DNA from 3 places in the Arthrobacter sp. ZBG10 genome. Region 2 is predicted to be linked to each of the others. Evidence: riboswitches for the same ligand, from Rfam matches in the RefSeq annotation. Region 2 holds a riboswitch; each other region holds the start of a gene.
What was found. A riboswitch is a leader RNA that binds a small molecule or an ion and turns the genes downstream of it on or off. The one in region 2 is predicted to bind S-adenosylmethionine.

Region 1 (5,359 bases), on a different contig from region 2:
ACTGGGGGTGCGATTTAAGCAGCGGGTATTTCACCCAGCTGACCGCCGGCTGCTGCTCCAGCCACTCGGCCAACCGCAGGGCCGTGGCCGACGAGTGGTTGACCCGCAGTGCCATCGTCTCCAGTCCCTTGTTGAGGACCCAGGCGTTAAACGGGGAAAGCGAAGGCCCGGTGTGGCGCATGAGCTGCTTCACGGGACCGTCAATGAACTCCCTGGTGCCCAGGATCGCCCCGCCCAGGACGCGGCCCTGGCCGTCGATGTGCTTGGTGCCGGAGTAGACAATAACGTCGGCGCCGAACTGGCCGCACCGCTGGAGCAGGGGAGTGGCAAATACATTGTCGACGACGACTGTTGCGCCGGCGGCGTGGGCCAGGTCGCTGACGGCGGCGATGTCCACAATCTCCTGCATGGGGTTGGACGGCGACTCGAAAAACACGGCAGTGGTGGGCTGGGACAGGGCTTCGCGCCACTGGTCCAGGTCCGGCCCGTCAACAAACACCGTTTCCACGCCCCACCGCGGCAGGATCTCGTTCAGGATCACAAAGCAGGAACCGAACAGCGACCGGGCGGCAACCACGCGGTCGCCGGCAGCGAGGAGGGCGCCCAGGGCGGTAAAGACCGCTGACATTCCGGAGGCCGTGGCGAAGCACGCTTCGGTGCCCTCCAGCAGCCGCAGCCGCTCCTGAAAAGTGGCTACCGAGGGGTTGCCGTAGCGGGAGTAGACAAAACGCTGGTCCTCGCCGGTGAACGCCCGCTCGGCGGCGGCAGCGGATTCATAGACAAACCCTGAGTTCAGGAACAGCGCCTCGCTGGTCTCCTGGAAGTTGGTGCGGTCCAGGCCACCGCGGACCGCCTGCGTATCGGCGTTCCAACCGGCAGCGTCGTCATTAAAAGCCATTTAGTTGGTTCCCAGGTTGGTAGGCAGGCCGCGGTTCTTCCAGCCGTTGACGGTCCGTTCGCCATACCGGTCAGGCTCGCCCTCGAAGCCCTCCAGCACGTTGTATGAGGTGAAACCGGCCTGCGTCGCAGCGGTGGCAGCCGCGATGGAGCGCTGCCCGGAACGGCACAGGAACAGCAGTTCCGCGGCTGAATCCTCCGGAGCCTGCTGGCTGAGGTCGCTGATGAAGGCGGGGTTCGGGACGCCGCCGGGGAAGGTCCACTGAATAAACAAGGGATCGTTGTCCGTGGCCTTGGTGTCAGGAATGCCGATATGGGCCCATTCAGCTTCGGTCCGGACGTCCACCAGGATGGCGCCCTGCTCCAGCTTGGCCCATGCCTCCTGCGGGGTCAGGTCTCCGGCGTAGCTCATGCGTGCCCCTCGCCGTCGAATTCGAGGCTGTCCACTGCGGTTGCCACGGCGGCGTCCGCCGTGGCGATGGCGGCCGGCAGGACAACTGCCTGGGCCACAATCACACCTCCGCCGTTGTACGTGGCGGCGGGGCTTCCGTGCAGCACGTAGCCCTCCGCCAGTGCGGCCGAGATCCGCTCGCAGAACTCGCGGTTGTCCGGGCCGCTGATGAGGCGGTAGGACAGTCTCTCTTCAGGGGCAGGTGCGTCGGACACGACGGATCTCCTTCTCTCACGCTTGCAGCTCGAATGGTCGATATGCCGAGTATTCACCTGAGGCACCCCGCCGCGGAAGGGAGGGTTGCCGACCGGCCAGTCAGGGCTTAGTGCCGGTACTCATTACTCCCCAAAAACGTAACACTTGCCGCCCGGTGCCGCACGGCCGCCGTCGTCATGTTCCGTAACCGAGCCGCGCCGGGCACGGGGTCCTGGCGCGGCGGCCGGACCGATAAGGTTTGCATGGGGGCGCCGCCCCGACAGCTGGCTTCAGACCGGGGGGTTCCCATCAGCAATCGATCAGCCGCGCGGAGTGGCGGCACTGCCGTGCCCGGCACCCGGATTTTCCGCGCCTGTGCTGCCCTGCTGGCAGCGATGATGATGACAGTGCTGGCCATCGGGCTGCCGGCCGGGGCGGCACACGCTGCTGCGCCGGTTCCGGACGACCGCGGGCCCCTCCTTGGCGCCGTCCTGGAATGGGGCGAAGATACCGCCGCAGGTTTCGCGGACCGGCTGGGTGCACGGCCCGCAGTCCTGGGTCACGACATTGACTTTCCGTACCGGGATGCGGAGCGTAACGACCTCAAGGGCTTCCTGTACCAGGCGTCCGCCCAGGGCGCGCATGCCATGCTCACCGTCCGGCCCACCGTCCCGCTGGACCAGGTGGATTCAGGCTCTGCTGCCGCCTTCGCGGCGGAGGTGCGCACGCTCGCCGGCGGGTTCAAGGGCAAGCTCCTGATCCGGTTCGCGCCCGACATGAATTCCAGCTGGGTGGAGTGGGGCCAGCAACCGGCAGCGTACCGGGAGGCGTTCCGGACGCTCGCCGGCAAATTCCGGGCGTCCGACGGCGGCGCCCTGATGGTGTGGGCCCCTTTCCTTGGCAAGGACTACCCGTTCGAGCGGAGCAGGGCAGCCCCCGGTCCCGGAAGCGACGGGTTCAGCCTGCTGGACAGCAACGGGGACGGCAGTTGGAACGGTGCCGACAGCCCCTACGGGCCGTATTATCCGGGCGATGATTCCGTTGATTGGGTGGGCCTGAGTGCCTACCATGACGACACCTCGGGCGGGGCCGCCGTCAACTCCCTGCCCCGCGCTGGTGAGTTGCGGGAAATGCTGACATCGGCCGGCGGTGAGGACTTCTACGGCACGTATGCAGCCGGCAAGGACAAGCCGTTCCTGCTCCAGACCGCCGCCTTCTACAGCCCGGCGTCGGGAGGTGCCGCAGAGGCCGACATCAAAGTGAACTGGTGGGACCAGGTAGTGGGCACCATGACGTCGGCGGAATTCGCCCGGACCGCCGCCGTTGTGTGGGATGAGCGGACCAGCACCAGGGACACCGGGGTCGCCAGCATTAACTGGCTGCTGACGGGGAAACCGGACATTGCTGCAGCTGCCTCGGAGCGGCTCAAAAAATCCCCTGTGGTGACCGGGCCGGTGACGGAGGTGTCCACGGACGGCAGTTATTCGCATCCCAACACGTTGTCCGGCGTTGCCGCGTGGAGTGTTGGAGCGGCTTTGCTGATCCTCCTTGCCGCGCTGTGGCAGATTCCCGGACGGATCAACAACGCTTCCTCCTGGGCCTATGCGGATCCGTCCAAGCGTGACTCCCGCGTGGATCTGCTGCGCGGCATGGCGATCGTCTTTGTTGTGGTCAACCACCTGGGCATGACATCCCTCTTCCAGCTTTTTACCCAGGAAGCGGTGGGATTCGTCTCGGGAGCCGAATTGTTTGTCCTGTTCTCCGGCCTGGTGGTGGGCATGGTCTACGGGCCGCGCGTCAAGGACGACTTCGGCCGCGTGCTGGAGTTGACGTCGCGCCGCGCAGGCAAGCTGTACATGACGGCACTTGTGGTGCTGATCGGTGTCTTCCTGCTTTCGCTGCTGCCGGTTTTCCGTTCCGAGGTGCTGACCACGTTCGTGGACCAGGGAACGGGTGGAGCCGGCCATGGCGGTGCGGGCCGCACCTACGACCTTTACGCCGGCATGGGCTCCCTGCTGCAGTTCCCCGTACCGCCGGGGATCCTGCCCGCGATCCTGCTGCTGCAGTTCGGGCCGTGGCAGTTCAACGTGATGGGCCTCTACGTGGTGCTGCTGCTCGCCAGCCCCCTGATCCTTGCCGCGCTGGGCCGGGGCAAAGGGCTGTATGTGCTGGGTGCATCGATTGCTGCCTACGCCGCCGGCGCAACCACCCGTTTCCGGCTGCTCCCCTCGCAGTTCGAGGATTCATTCCCCCTGCTGGTATGGCAGGTGTTGTTTGTGATCGGGCTGGTGGCGGGGTACCACCGGCACCGCATCATTGCCTGGTTCTCGGCCCGGGTTTGGGTGGTGGCTGCCTGTACCGTCCTGGCCGTTGTCTTCGCGTTCCTGTCCTGGGGCAACCCGTACCTGGCCAATGGCTTCGACGTCCGGCTCGCCGTCATCCCGGACGCCACCTACCGCATCATGTACGACCTGTTTTTCGGCCGCACCTACCTGGCACCCGGCAGGCTGCTGAACGTGCTGGTCCTGGTGGTGGCGGCCTACGCGTTCCTGACGGCGTATTGGAAGCCGGTGCAGCGGACACTGGGGTGGTTCCTGATTCCGTTGGGCCAGGCAACCCTGTATGTGTTCATCATGCATGTGGTGCTGATTGCCGTGGTGGCCAACATTCCGGCCCTGCTGCAGGAGAACGTCCTGCTGAATACAGCGGCCTACGCCGTGCTCCTGGGGCTGCTGTGGGTCATGGTCAGGACCAGGTTCCTTTACCGGATCATTCCCACGTAGGCCCGGTCCGCAGGCCGCTGACCGCCTGGGGCAGAATTACCTGATGCAGCAGATGGTCCTGCCATTTGCCCGCGATCTTGAGGTAGTTGGGAGCCAGCCCGATCTCCTGGAATCCGGTGCGGTCCAGGATGCGACGGGATGCTGCATTGTGGACCAGCGTGGCGGCCTGGACGCGGTGCAGTCCCAGTTCCGCGCCGGCATAACCGAGCATGTAACGCACACCGGCCGTGGCAATGCCCCGGCCGGTGAGGTCGCGGTCCACCCAGTACCCGAGATTGGCGCTCAGGAACGGCCCCCGGACGATCCCTGTCAGGGTGATGGCGCCGACTATCCGGTCCCCGTGAAGTTCTGAGCCCCGTTGGTCGGTGTCGACCAGGACCCACGGCACCTCGGTTCCCGCGGACAGGTGCGCCCGTTTGGCGTGGATGATGTCCAGCTGGTGGGAGGCAGTGAAGAACGGGTCGAGCCGTTCCGGTTCCCAGGGTGCGAGGTGCCCCCGGTTGCGGAGATAGGCAGCTGACATTGCCCCGGCGTCGGTGGCAGCAAGCAGCCGGATCCCGACGCCGGGAGCAATCCCAGTCATTGAACCGTCCAGTGGGTGCTCCTAGACCAGGCCCGGGTAGCTGGCCATGATGTAGTCCGTCGCGGCGGGGCCCTTCATGCGCAGGCCGTTCCGGCCGGAGCCCACCCTGGCCTTCATGGCAGTCCAGAAATTGGATTCGGGGCCTGGTGCCTGCTGGTTGATGAAGCACCAGCTGGTGTACAGCCCGTACAGGCGGTCCCGGTCGAGGCTGGTTTCGTTGACTGTGTCGACGTGGGTGGCTTCGTGGAGAAAAAGGTCAAACTGCGAATGTGCCATGATGGCGTCCCTTCGCTCAGTGCGTGGCGCCGCCGTTCGGCTACAGCAGCCATAACCGGCGCCATGCACGGGGCGCCGGAGGGTTGATGCGGGCAACTTCGGTTGTTGCGGCCCTGAGCGGCGCTAATGCTCCATCTACAATGTAGACTTTACCTGTAGACCAGGAATCGGGCA
Region 2 (5,359 bases):
CCGGCGATGGTCAGGCAGCTCATCTTGACGTTGCCTTCGTAGGCGTTGGACGGGTGCAGGGAGGGGTCGCCCTCCCACTTCAGCATGTAGGGCACCTGGGGATCCGCGATGAGGCCCAGGATGCCGATCTGCTTCCAGACCAGTTCGCGGCCGTCAGGGAACTTGCGGTTGCCGTTGACGGAAGACCGGCCCAGCCGCTCCTCGAAAGGCGCAAGGTCGTCCACTTCGACGCACCAGCCCATCCAGCCGCCACCGGCTTCGGAGCGGGCGCGGACAGCCTGCCCGAAAGGCGCCTTGTCCGAGGCGGGGTGCGCCAGCACCTCCACCACCTCAAGGTACTTGTGGCCCGCGAGGGGAATGATCATGTTCCGGGTTCCGAAACGGGGATGCACCCCGCCCTTGACGGCTTCCACACCCAGGGCGGAAGCGATTCGTTCGGTGGTGGCCGCCAGGCCATCCTGTTCACAGGCGTAAGAGACGTGATCCATGCGCATGCCAACATCTTGGCACTTTGTGATCCGCCTCTCAGCTAAGGCTTGCCTTACATGATTTTTCCACTGGGCGGAGTTCCTGTTGTGGCCCGGCAACGGGGCCGTGGGACCATGTTCGTCACAATCCTGTACCGCGCTCCCGGACAGTTCCTACACTGGGCACAGGTCATGAGTGCCAGCATCAAGCCCCGGCTCGCTGGCCGGCAACCCTCCACCCGCGGTGGGGTGCCCCGGGTGAGGACCTGGCTGTCCGGCACCGGCCGGATGGCAAGCGCGGCCCGTGCTGCTTCCTGCATGCCGGGCCCCTGTGAAGTGGAGCCAAAGATGTCCAACGGATGGTCGTTTGAAACCCGCCAGATCCATGCAGGCCAGGAACCGGACAGCGCCACCGGCGCCCGGGCCCTGCCCATCTACCAGACCACCTCGTTTGTGTTCCCCAGCGCCGAAAGCGCGGCCAACAGGTTCGCCCTGGCCGAACTCTCGCCCATCTACACCCGCATCGGCAACCCCACCCAGGACGCCGTGGAGCAGCGGATCGCCAGCCTGGAAGGCGGCCTCGCGGCCCTCCTGCTCAGCTCCGGGCAGGCCGCCGAGACGTTCGCGGTCCTGAACATCGCCGAGGCCGGCGACCACATCGTGGCCAGCCCCAGCCTTTACGGCGGGACCTACAACCTCTTCGCCCACACCCTGAAGAAGTTCGGCATCACCGTGACGTTTGTGGCGGACCCGGACAACCTGGACCAGTGGCGCGACGCCGTGCAGCCCAACACCAAGCTGTTCTTCGGCGAGGTGGTATCCAACCCGCGCCAGGACGTTTTGGACATCGAGGGCATTTCCGGGGTGGCGCACCAGGCGGGAGTGCCGCTGATCGTGGACAACACCCTGTCCACTCCGTACCTGATCCGGCCGCTGGAGTGGGGCGCGGACATCGTCCTGCACTCGGCCACGAAGTACCTGGGCGGACACGGCGCCGCCATCGCCGGCGTGATCGTGGACTCGGGCAAGTTCGACTTCACCAGGGAACCGGAGAAGTTCCCCGGCTTCAACACCCCGGACCCCACCTACAACGGCCTGGTCTACGGCCGCGACCTGGGTGCCGACGGCGCCCTGGGTGCCAACCTGTCCTACATCCTGAAGGCCCGCGTGCAGCTGCTGCGTGACCTGGGCTCCGCCGTGTCACCGTTCAACGCGTTCCTGATCGCCCAGGGCCTGGAAACCCTGAGCCTGCGGGTGGAGCGGCATGTCTCCAACGCCATTGAGGTGGCCCGTTGGCTCGAGGCGCGGGACGACGTCGAATCCGTTGCCTACGCCGGCCTGCCCTCCAGCCCCTGGTTTGAGCGCGGCCAAAAGTACGGGCCGCGGGGCACCGGGGCGATCGTGGCCTTCAACCTCGCCGGCGGGGCCGCGGCCGGCCAGCGTTTTGTCGATGCGCTGGAACTGCACTCCCATGTGGCCAACATCGGCGATGTCCGGTCGCTGGTGATCCACCCCGCGTCCACCACCCACAGCCAGCTGTCCCCTGAGCAGCAGGCCGTTGCCGGGGTCACGCCGGGCCTGGTCCGGTTGTCCGTGGGACTGGAACACATCGATGACATCCTGGCCGACCTGGAAGCAGGTTTCCGCGCGGCCAAGGCGGCAGCAGGTTCCTGACCGGACCCTAACGGACCGGCTGCCTTTGGGCCGGGGCAAGTCACAACCAGTCACACTCTTGGCCCGGGGTGGGGTGTTCTTCGTACACTCGAACAAGGTCATGAGTGCCAGTGACAGCCCCGGCTTGCTGGCCGGCAACCCTCCTTCCGCGGTGGGGTGCCCCGGGTGAAGACCTGGCCTGCCGGTCATTCGACGGCAGGCAAGCGCGTAGAAGAGGTCTTGCCATGACGGTTACCGTCGCCCGTACCACCGTTCCCGAACACGGGATTGTCCGCTTCGCCTCCGTAGGGGCCCTGGAACTTGAAGCCGGCGGATACCTGCCGGACGTCACCCTGGCCTACGAAACGTGGGGCACCCTGAATGCCGACGGCAGCAACGCCATCCTGATCGAGCATGCCCTGACCGGCAGCACCCACGTTGCCCGCGGCGACAGCGACGAGCCCGGCTGGTGGGAACAGCTGGCCGGCCCGGGCGCACCCGTGGACACGGACCGCTTTTTTGTGGTGTCCATCAACATTGTGGGCGGCTGTTACGGGTCCACGGGACCGTCCTCAGCCGCACCGGACGGCAGCCCGTGGGGTTCCCGGTTTCCGCTGGTGACCCTGCGGGACAGCACCGTGGCCGAAGCCAGGCTCGCAGACCAGCTGGGCATCCGCAGCTGGTTCGCCGTCCTGGGCGGCTCCATGGGCGGTGCGCGTGCCTTGGAATGGGCGGTGACCTACCCGGAGCGGGTGCAGCGGTGCGCCGTCATCGCCGTCGGTGCGGCGAGCACCGCAGAGCAGATCGCGTTTGCGCAGGCGCAGACGCTGGCCATCCGCCAGGATGCCAACTTCCAGGGCGGCGACTACTACGGCGGCCCGTTCCCCGGGGACGGTCTGGCCCTGGCCCGGCGCATCGCCCACATCACCTACCGGTCCGCCGCGGAACTCGAAGGCCGGTTCGGCCGGCAGGCGCAGGCCGCCGAAACACCGGTCCGCGCGGATTCGCTGGCCGCCCGGGGCCGCTACCAGGTGGAAAGCTACCTGGACCACCAAGGCAACAAACTGGTCCAGCGGTTCGACGCCAACAGCTACATCGCGCTCACCGAGGCACTCATGAGCCATGACGTCACCCGCAACCGGGGCACGCTGGCGCAGGCGCTGGACGTGCCGGGAGTCCGGTTTTTTGTCGCAGCGGTCGACTCGGACCGGCTGTACTTCCCGGCGCAGTCCTACGAGCTGGCGGCGGCGCTGCCGGGCGAGGTGGACGTCCACCTGATCCAGGCGCCGATCGGGCACGACGGCTTCCTGACCGAGATCGGCCAGCTGGGGGCGCAGCTGCGGGCATCGTTCCTCGTCTAGCCGGCTACCCCTCCCGGTTGGTCAGCCCTTCATGATCTCGCCGCGGCGGGTCATGTACTCCTCCATGGAGAGCTCACCGTTGCTGTACTGCTGGTCCAGTTCGGTGAGTTTGCGGGCCCGGAAGCCCTGCGGGGCCGACGGCGGCGGGGGAGTGGCGGGCGCCTGCGGCTGTTCCGGAGCGGGCTGGCCGGGCTGACCCGGGTACCCGCCTTGGCCGGGTTGTGCGGGGTAACCGGGCTGGCCCGGGTACCCGCCCTGGTGCGGGGCCTGCGGCCGGCCGAACGGGTCAGGCAGCGGCTGCGGCCGGTCGATGGGCTGCGGCGCGTCGATCTGGCGGAAACCGCCGCCGTAGTAGTCCTGCTGGGTGTAGCCGTCGCGGGGCTGGTTGTTCTGCGGTCCGGGGCCGCCGGGGAACTGGTTGGGATAGCGGCCGGAGAAGCTCTGGTCCTGGTTCCGGCGGGCCACTGACTTCCGGTACATCCGCATGCCCATGGGGATGACAAAGGACAGGATGATGATCCAGAAAAACAGGTTGCTCACGGTGCCGCGCCTCTCGTGTGTGTCCTCCCAGCTTAGCCGGGGCGCACCGGATGAGGGTGCGCCGGAAGGAATCCGCGCACCTCAACCAGAACCGACGGGAAGGGCAGGCTACTCCGCTGTGGCTGCCGTGGTCCCCAGCGGACCTTCGCCGGACCCCAACGGGACGCCCGGGCCAAAGGCGGGACCCGGCGTCGGGCGTTTTGCGGTGATGCCATCGCCGGAGGACTGGTGGCGCAGCCGGCGCAGGACCCACGGGACGAAATATTCGCGGGCCCACACCAGGTCCCCGCTCCGGGCTTCCCGCCATGTGCTGGGCGGCAGCGGTTTCGGGTGCAGGGGTTCGAGGGTGTGCTCGACGTTGAGTGAGTCCAGCACCATCGCGGCGATGGTGTGGTGGCCCACCGGCGAGAAGTGCAGCCGGTCCTGGTCCCACATCTGCGGATCGCGGAGCTGCCGCAGGGACCACATATCCGCAATAACGGCGTCATGCCGGGCGGCTATGGTGCGGAGGTTCTCGTTGTAGATGGCCACCTTGGACCGGATCCGGCCCAGCACCGACGAACCCGTATCCGGGCCGTTGAACAACACCACCGTGGCACCGTTCATGGCCAGGATCTGCACCACGGAATCAAGTTTCCCGGCCAGCGCATCCGGATCGCCGCCGCGCCGCAGGAGGTCGTTGCCGCCCGCGGACAGGGTCACCAGGTCCGGGCGGAGGGCCAGGGCCGGTGCCAGCTGCTGGTCCACGATCTGCTGCAGGAGCCGGCCGCGGACGGCGAGGTTTGCGTAGGCGAAGTCCTTCTGCGTGCGGCCAAGTTCCTCCGCCACCCGGTCCGCCCAGCCGCGGAACCCGCCGGGGGACGAGGGCTCGGGATCGCCGATGCCCTCCGTAAAGGAATCGCCCAGGGCTACATACCGGGTCCAGGGGTGCGATTCGGTCCGGGGGTGCGGGGTCTGGCTGGCGTTTGTGTCACTCACGTTCCTATCCTGCCTTCTGCTGCGCTGGCTACGCCAACGTAGGTTGTTACTTTCGGGTAACTGTAAGAATGGAAACCATGACTGATGCTTCTGTATTTCCTGCCCCCGTTGTCCAGTGGTCCCACCCCGAGGACCAGCGTGCGGGCAAGCCGTTGCTGGTGCTGCTCCACGGCTACGGCGCCAACGAACAGGACCTGATGGGCCTGGCCGACATGCTGCCGGCAGGATTCGCCATCGCCTCGGTCCGTGCACCCCTCGCCATGGGCCAGGGCTACACCTGGTTCCCGCTGACGGCGTCCATCGAGTACACGCTGGAGCGCGTCACCGAGGCGTCCGCCTATGTGCAGGAGTGGATCGACG
Region 3 (5,359 bases), on a different contig from region 2:
CCGCCGGCCAGGCAGGTCCCACCGGCGCTGCCCGGCTCTCTTCCCTGCGGCGGCTCCTCGGGGCGGATCCGCGCCTGGAAGCCCAGGAGACCAAGGAACTCGGCAGCGTCAACTGACGTGGGCCTCCCAGCACAACCGCCGCCAGACGGTAGTTTGGAACCATGATCCAATCCGCTTCCAGCTACAACGATGACCTGCGCCTGGCCCACGTCCTGGCCGATTCCGTGGACGACCAGACGATGAGCCGTTTCAAGGCCCTGGACCTCCATGTGGAGACCAAGCCGGACCTGACGCCTGTCACCGACGCGGACAAGGCAGCTGAGGAATCCATCCGCGGCCAGCTTTCCCGCTCCCGCCCCCGCGACGCCGTCCTGGGTGAGGAGTTCGGCAGCAGCGGCCACGGCTCACGCCGCTGGATCATCGACCCCATTGACGGGACCAAGAATTTCGTCCGGGGTGTCCCGGTATGGGCAACCCTGATCGCGCTCGTTGACGAGGGCGAACCGGTGGTGGGTGTGGTCAGCGCACCTGCGCTGGGCAAACGCTGGTGGGCGGCGAAAGACATGGGCGCCTACATGGGGCGTTCGCTCGCCTCGGCCACCAGGCTGCGCGTCTCCAACGTCGCCACCCTTTCCGATGCGTCATTGTCCTACTCCAGCCTCACCGGGTGGAAGGAACGCGGCAACTTCGACGAGTTCCTGGGGCTCACCGAGGACGTATGGCGGACCCGCGCCTACGGCGACTTCTGGTCCTACTGCATGGTCGCCGAGGGGTCGGTGGACATTGCCTGCGAACCCGAACTGAATCTCTACGACATGGCCGCCCTGGTCCCCATCGTGGTGGAAGCCGGCGGCCGGTTTACCTCCCTGGAGGGCCAGGACGGCCCGTTCGGCGGAAACGCCCTGGCCACAAACTCCATCCTGCATTCCGAGGTGCTGCGGCGCCTGAACCCGGGGCTGGACGACCTCCTCTAGGACTGCCTGGACCGAAGAATATACGGCGGACGCCTCCGGATGGGGGCGTCCGCCGTCGTGTTCTTCGACAAAAGCCCCGGCGTACGGGCGCGGCGTAACAAATCCCTTAACATTCGGGCTGGCTTCAAACCACCCCGCACCATGTCCTACGCTCTTAAGCAGGTCACGAGTGCCAGCGCTAAACCCCGGTTTGCTGGCCGGCAACCCTCCATTCGCGGTGGGGTGCCCCGGGTGACGACCAGGCCGGTCCGGACATGGATACGGCAAGCGCGGATTCCCTGCAGGGAGTCCTGTCAACGTGAGGATTCCCCATGACAACTGCCACTGTCTCCCCCGCAGCTTCGCTGGCGCCCGCCGCACCTTCGGTTTTGGCCGGCCACTCCATCGCCGCCAGGCCCCTCGCCGCCGTAACCGGCGCCGAGATCCAGGCGCCGCTGATCGCCGGTGGCCATGTCCGCTACGCGAACCTGGACTATGGCGCCTCCGCGCCGGCGCTGTCCCTGGTCTCCGCCTACCTGAACGAGATCCTGCCCTACTACGCCAGCGTGCACCGTGGCGCCGGCTACGCCTCGCAGATCAGCACCTCCGTGTACGAGAACGCGCGGAACATCGTGCGGGACTTTGTGGGCGGCCGCCCGGACGACTCGGTGATCTTCACGCGCAACACCACCGACTCGCTGAACCTCCTGGCAGGGTGCCTGCCCAACACGGACGGCCGGCCCACCGGCGACGTCCTGTACCTGGACATCGAGCACCACGCCAACCTGCTGCCGTGGCAGGGCGTCCCGCACCGGAGCATCGTGGCCGCGGACACCCTGGCCGGCACCATCGACGCTGTCCGCGGCGAACTGGAGCAGGGCGGGGTCAGCCTCCTGGCCGTTACCGGCGCCTCCAACGTCACCGGTGAAATCCTGCCCATCCGCGCCCTCGCCACGCTGGCCCACCAGTACGGCGCCCGGATTGTGGTGGACGCCGCGCAGCTGGCACCCCACCGGCGGGTAGACATCACCGCCGACGGCGTTGACTACCTCGCGTTCTCCGGCCACAAGCTCTACGCCCCGTTCGGTTCCGGCGTCCTGGTGGGGCGCCCGGACTGGCTCGACGCCGGAAAACCGCACCTCGCCGGCGGCGGTGCCGTCAAGGAAGCACGGCTCGACGGCGTCAGCTGGGCCACGGGCCCGGCCCGGCACGAGGGCGGCTCGCCCAACGTCCTCGGCGCCGCCACCCTGGCACGTGCCACGCAGGTCATCGCCGCCCTGGACCCGCAGGAATGGCACGCCCACGAACAGTCCATCCGGTCCTACCTGGTGGCGGGGCTGCAGCAGATCGAGGGCGTGAGTGTCCACCAGATCTTCAAGGACACCAACGCTGAGACGGACACCATCGGTGTGGTTAACTTTTCCGTGGCCGGCTACGACGCCGGTCTGGTGGCGGCCTACCTGTCCGCAGAGCACGGCGTGGGCCTCCGGGACGGGCGTTTCTGCGCCCACCCCCTGCTCAAGCGGCTGGGCCTTCCGTCCGGTTCGCTGCGGGCCAGCTTTGGTGTGGGCTCCCGCCTTGAGGACGCCGAACGGCTCCTTGCCGGCATCTCTGCCCTCCGGACCCAGGGCCTTGGCTGGGATTACGTGGTGGACGCAGGCCGCTGGGTGCCCGCCAACGATTCCCGGACCTACCCGCACTGGGCCCCCAACACGCCGGGCACCGCCGGCGCGGCCCCCTGCCTGGACGACTGAACCGCCGGGCCGCCCCGGCGGGGTCCATGCGGTAAATTCAGGAGAGACATCTACTGAAGGAGGCCGCGCGTGGTCCGGGGTGGCCCCAAGCTGGAACACAACCGGCGCCAGGAGCTGGGCCAAAGCTTCCAGGACGGCGGCGAGCATTACCAGCAGGTCCGGCCGGGCTACCCGGCGGCAGCCGCGGACTGGCTGGTGCCCGCAACGGCCGGTGAGGTTTTGGACGTCGGCGCCGGCACCGGCAAATTCACCGCACTGCTCCTGGCCAAAGGACTGGCCGTCACCGCAGTCGACCCGTCCGCGGACATGCTGGAACAGCTGGCTGAGCACTATCCACGTGCCACGGCTGTCCTGGGCACCGCAGAGGCCACCGGCCTGCCGGCGGCGGCGTTCGACGTCGTCACCGTGGCCCAGGCCTGGCACTGGTGCGACGCAGCTGCGGCCAGCACGGAGCTCGCCCGGGTCCTTCGCCCGGGCGGCACGCTGGGGCTGGTCTGGAACCAGCTGGACACCTCCGTTCCCTGGGTCCACCGGCTGTCCCGGATCATGCACGCGGGCGACGTCTACAAGCCTGGCCACCGGCCCGCCGTCGGGCCTGACTTCCAAGGCCTTGAGGGGTACGTGACCCGGTGGCAGGACCCTGTAACCACCACGGGCCTGATGGAGCTCACCAAAACGCGCAGCTACTATCTCAGGGCCTCCGAACCCACCCGCGCCAAGGTGCTGGCCAACCTGGACTGGTACCTGCATGAGCATCTTGGCCACCGGGACGGCGAAATCATCGACCTGCCCTACCTGACCCTGGCATGGCGGGCCACGGCGGCGTGAATCTCGTTGCCGGCCAGCGGCGGTGCAGTACCCGGTAAGCTTGATGCTGTGAAGACCAGCGCGCCCTCCTCCTCGATCGAGGACTACGTCAAGGTCATCTACTCGTTTACCGAGTGGCAGGACAAACCCATCACCTCCTCGCAGCTGGCCCAGCGCCTGGGTGTGGCCAACTCCTCCGTCTCGGAGATGGTCCGCAAGCTCAAGGACCAGGGCCTCGTTGACCACAAGCCCTACAGCGCCATTACCTTGACGGGCCCGGGCCTGCGCCTGGCCCTGGCCATGGTCCGCCGCCACCGGCTGATTGAGACGTACCTGGTCCAGCAGCTGGACTACAGCTGGGACGAGGTCCACGACGAAGCCGAACTGCTGGAGCACGCCGTCTCGGACACCTTCATCGAACGCGTCGCCGCCCAACTGGGCGATCCCCGCCGCGATCCGCACGGCGACCCCATTCCCACGGCGTCCGGTGAGGTGCTGATGCCTGCCGCCCACCTGCTTTCCGGGCTGGATGAGGGCCACACCGGCAGAATCACCCGGATCAGTGACGATAACCCTGAATTGTTGCGGTACCTGGCCGCCGAGCGGATCGACCTGGACGCCGAAGTGGAGGTGGTGGGCCGCCGGCCGTTCGGCGGTGCCCTGGTGGTCCGGATCGGTGGCGTTGGGAACAGCCGTGAGTTTGACCTCGCTGACGAAATCACCTCGGCGCTCTGGGTGCACAGCGAGCAAACGCACCAAGGTTGCCTCCTGGTGGGCAGCTGACGTGACGCACGGACCGCGCCAGGGGCTGTTGCGCGGCACCGCCCCCGCATGAGCCGCCCCGGTATGCCTGCGGCGCCGGCATGGCTGGCGGTGGCTGTGGGCGGATTGGTGGGCAGCGAGCTGCGGTACGGCCTCGGCCTCGCCTTCCCTGATGTTCCGGACGGTGTCCCCTGGGCCACGCTCGGAATCAACGTGTGCGGCAGCTTCCTCCTGGCTGCCTTGACCACTTTCTGGCTGAACCGCCCGCATACTCCCTTCTGGCTGCGGGCAGGGCTGGGACCGGGCCTGCTGGGCTCTTTCACCACCTTCTCCGCTGTAATTTTCGCCGTGGACCGGCTGGCGCAGTCCGGCGCGCATGTGGTGTGGGCGGCGTACCTGGCCCTTTCCCTGGTGCTGGGCCTGGCCGCCGCGGGTGCAGGCTGGCAGCTCGGCAAAGTGGCGTCCCCGACCCGGAACGAGCAGCCATGACCGCCGCGCTGTTGGTGGGCTTGTTCGGGGTAGCCGGGGCCCTCCTCCGGTTCGCGGCAGACAGCTGGTTCGCCCAGCAGGCGGCCCGCCAGGCGGAAGCGGGTAATGGCGCGCGGCACTGGCCCTGGGCAACCCTGCTGGTCAACATGGTGGGCTGTTTTGTGATCGGAGCCGCCGCGGGGGTGACCGGCGGACTGGGACTGACCGGTGAGTGGCAGACCGCCCTGGCCACCGGCCTGGCCGGCGGCCTGACCACGTTCAGCTCGTGGACCACCGCTACGGTGCGCCTGATCAGCGAAGCCCGTTACGGGGCTGCCACGGTGAACGTGACGGCCAACCTGGCCCTGGGCGTTGCGGCTGCCGCTGCCGGCATGGCCGTTACCGGCTAGCCGGACGCCCGGCAATCCCACCAGACCGGACTGATTTGGTGGGCTCCCGTAAAGTTGTACCTGATGATCAGCAGACGTGACGCGGCAATTGCCCTCGAAATACCCCTGGAAATGGCACAGCGCCATGGCCTGCCCAAATGGATGAGCGAAGCGGAGCTGGGGGCGATCCTGGACGCCCCTCCCCCGTGGCTGGTGCAGTCCCGCG

Region 1: linked by a shared signal. The riboswitch ahead of ACU18_RS13470 (DUF1737 domain-containing protein) and the one ahead of metX (homoserine O-acetyltransferase MetX) in region 2 are both predicted to bind S-adenosylmethionine.
Region 3: linked by a shared signal. The riboswitch ahead of ACU18_RS11275 (aminotransferase class V-fold PLP-dependent enzyme) and the one ahead of metX (homoserine O-acetyltransferase MetX) in region 2 are both predicted to bind S-adenosylmethionine.

Annotation. Positions count from the first base shown of each region.
Region 1 covers NZ_LFQH01000053.1:20,559-25,917, forward strand. Annotated here, with positions in the region: gene ACU18_RS13460 (O-succinylhomoserine sulfhydrylase) at 1-898, opposite strand, end outside; gene ACU18_RS13465 (rhodanese-like domain-containing protein) at 899-1,309, opposite strand; gene ACU18_RS13470 (DUF1737 domain-containing protein) at 1,306-1,563, opposite strand; SAM riboswitch class IV at 1,577-1,691, opposite strand; gene opgC (OpgC domain-containing protein) at 1,939-4,326, shown strand; gene ACU18_RS13480 (GNAT family N-acetyltransferase) at 4,313-4,909, opposite strand; gene ACU18_RS13485 (hypothetical protein) at 4,931-5,185, opposite strand.
Region 2 covers NZ_LFQH01000039.1:44,108-49,466, forward strand. Annotated here, with positions in the region: gene ACU18_RS10160 (VOC family protein) at 1-494, opposite strand, end outside; SAM riboswitch class IV at 656-771, shown strand; gene ACU18_RS10165 (bifunctional o-acetylhomoserine/o-acetylserine sulfhydrylase) at 816-2,141, shown strand; SAM riboswitch class IV at 2,238-2,353, shown strand; gene metX (homoserine O-acetyltransferase MetX) at 2,366-3,481, shown strand; gene ACU18_RS10175 (hypothetical protein) at 3,503-4,021, opposite strand; gene ACU18_RS10180 (SGNH/GDSL hydrolase family protein) at 4,130-4,999, opposite strand; gene ACU18_RS10185 (alpha/beta hydrolase) at 5,077-5,359, shown strand, end outside.
Region 3 covers NZ_LFQH01000044.1:61,345-66,703, reverse strand. Annotated here, with positions in the region: gene rsgA (ribosome small subunit-dependent GTPase A) at 1-116, shown strand, start outside; gene hisN (histidinol-phosphatase) at 162-974, shown strand; SAM riboswitch class IV at 1,136-1,250, shown strand; gene ACU18_RS11275 (aminotransferase class V-fold PLP-dependent enzyme) at 1,286-2,707, shown strand; gene ACU18_RS11270 (class I SAM-dependent methyltransferase) at 2,777-3,535, shown strand; gene ACU18_RS11265 (metal-dependent transcriptional regulator) at 3,584-4,297, shown strand; gene ACU18_RS11260 (fluoride efflux transporter FluC) at 4,346-4,765, shown strand; gene ACU18_RS11255 (fluoride efflux transporter FluC) at 4,762-5,154, shown strand; gene ACU18_RS11250 (hypothetical protein) at 5,218-5,359, shown strand, end outside.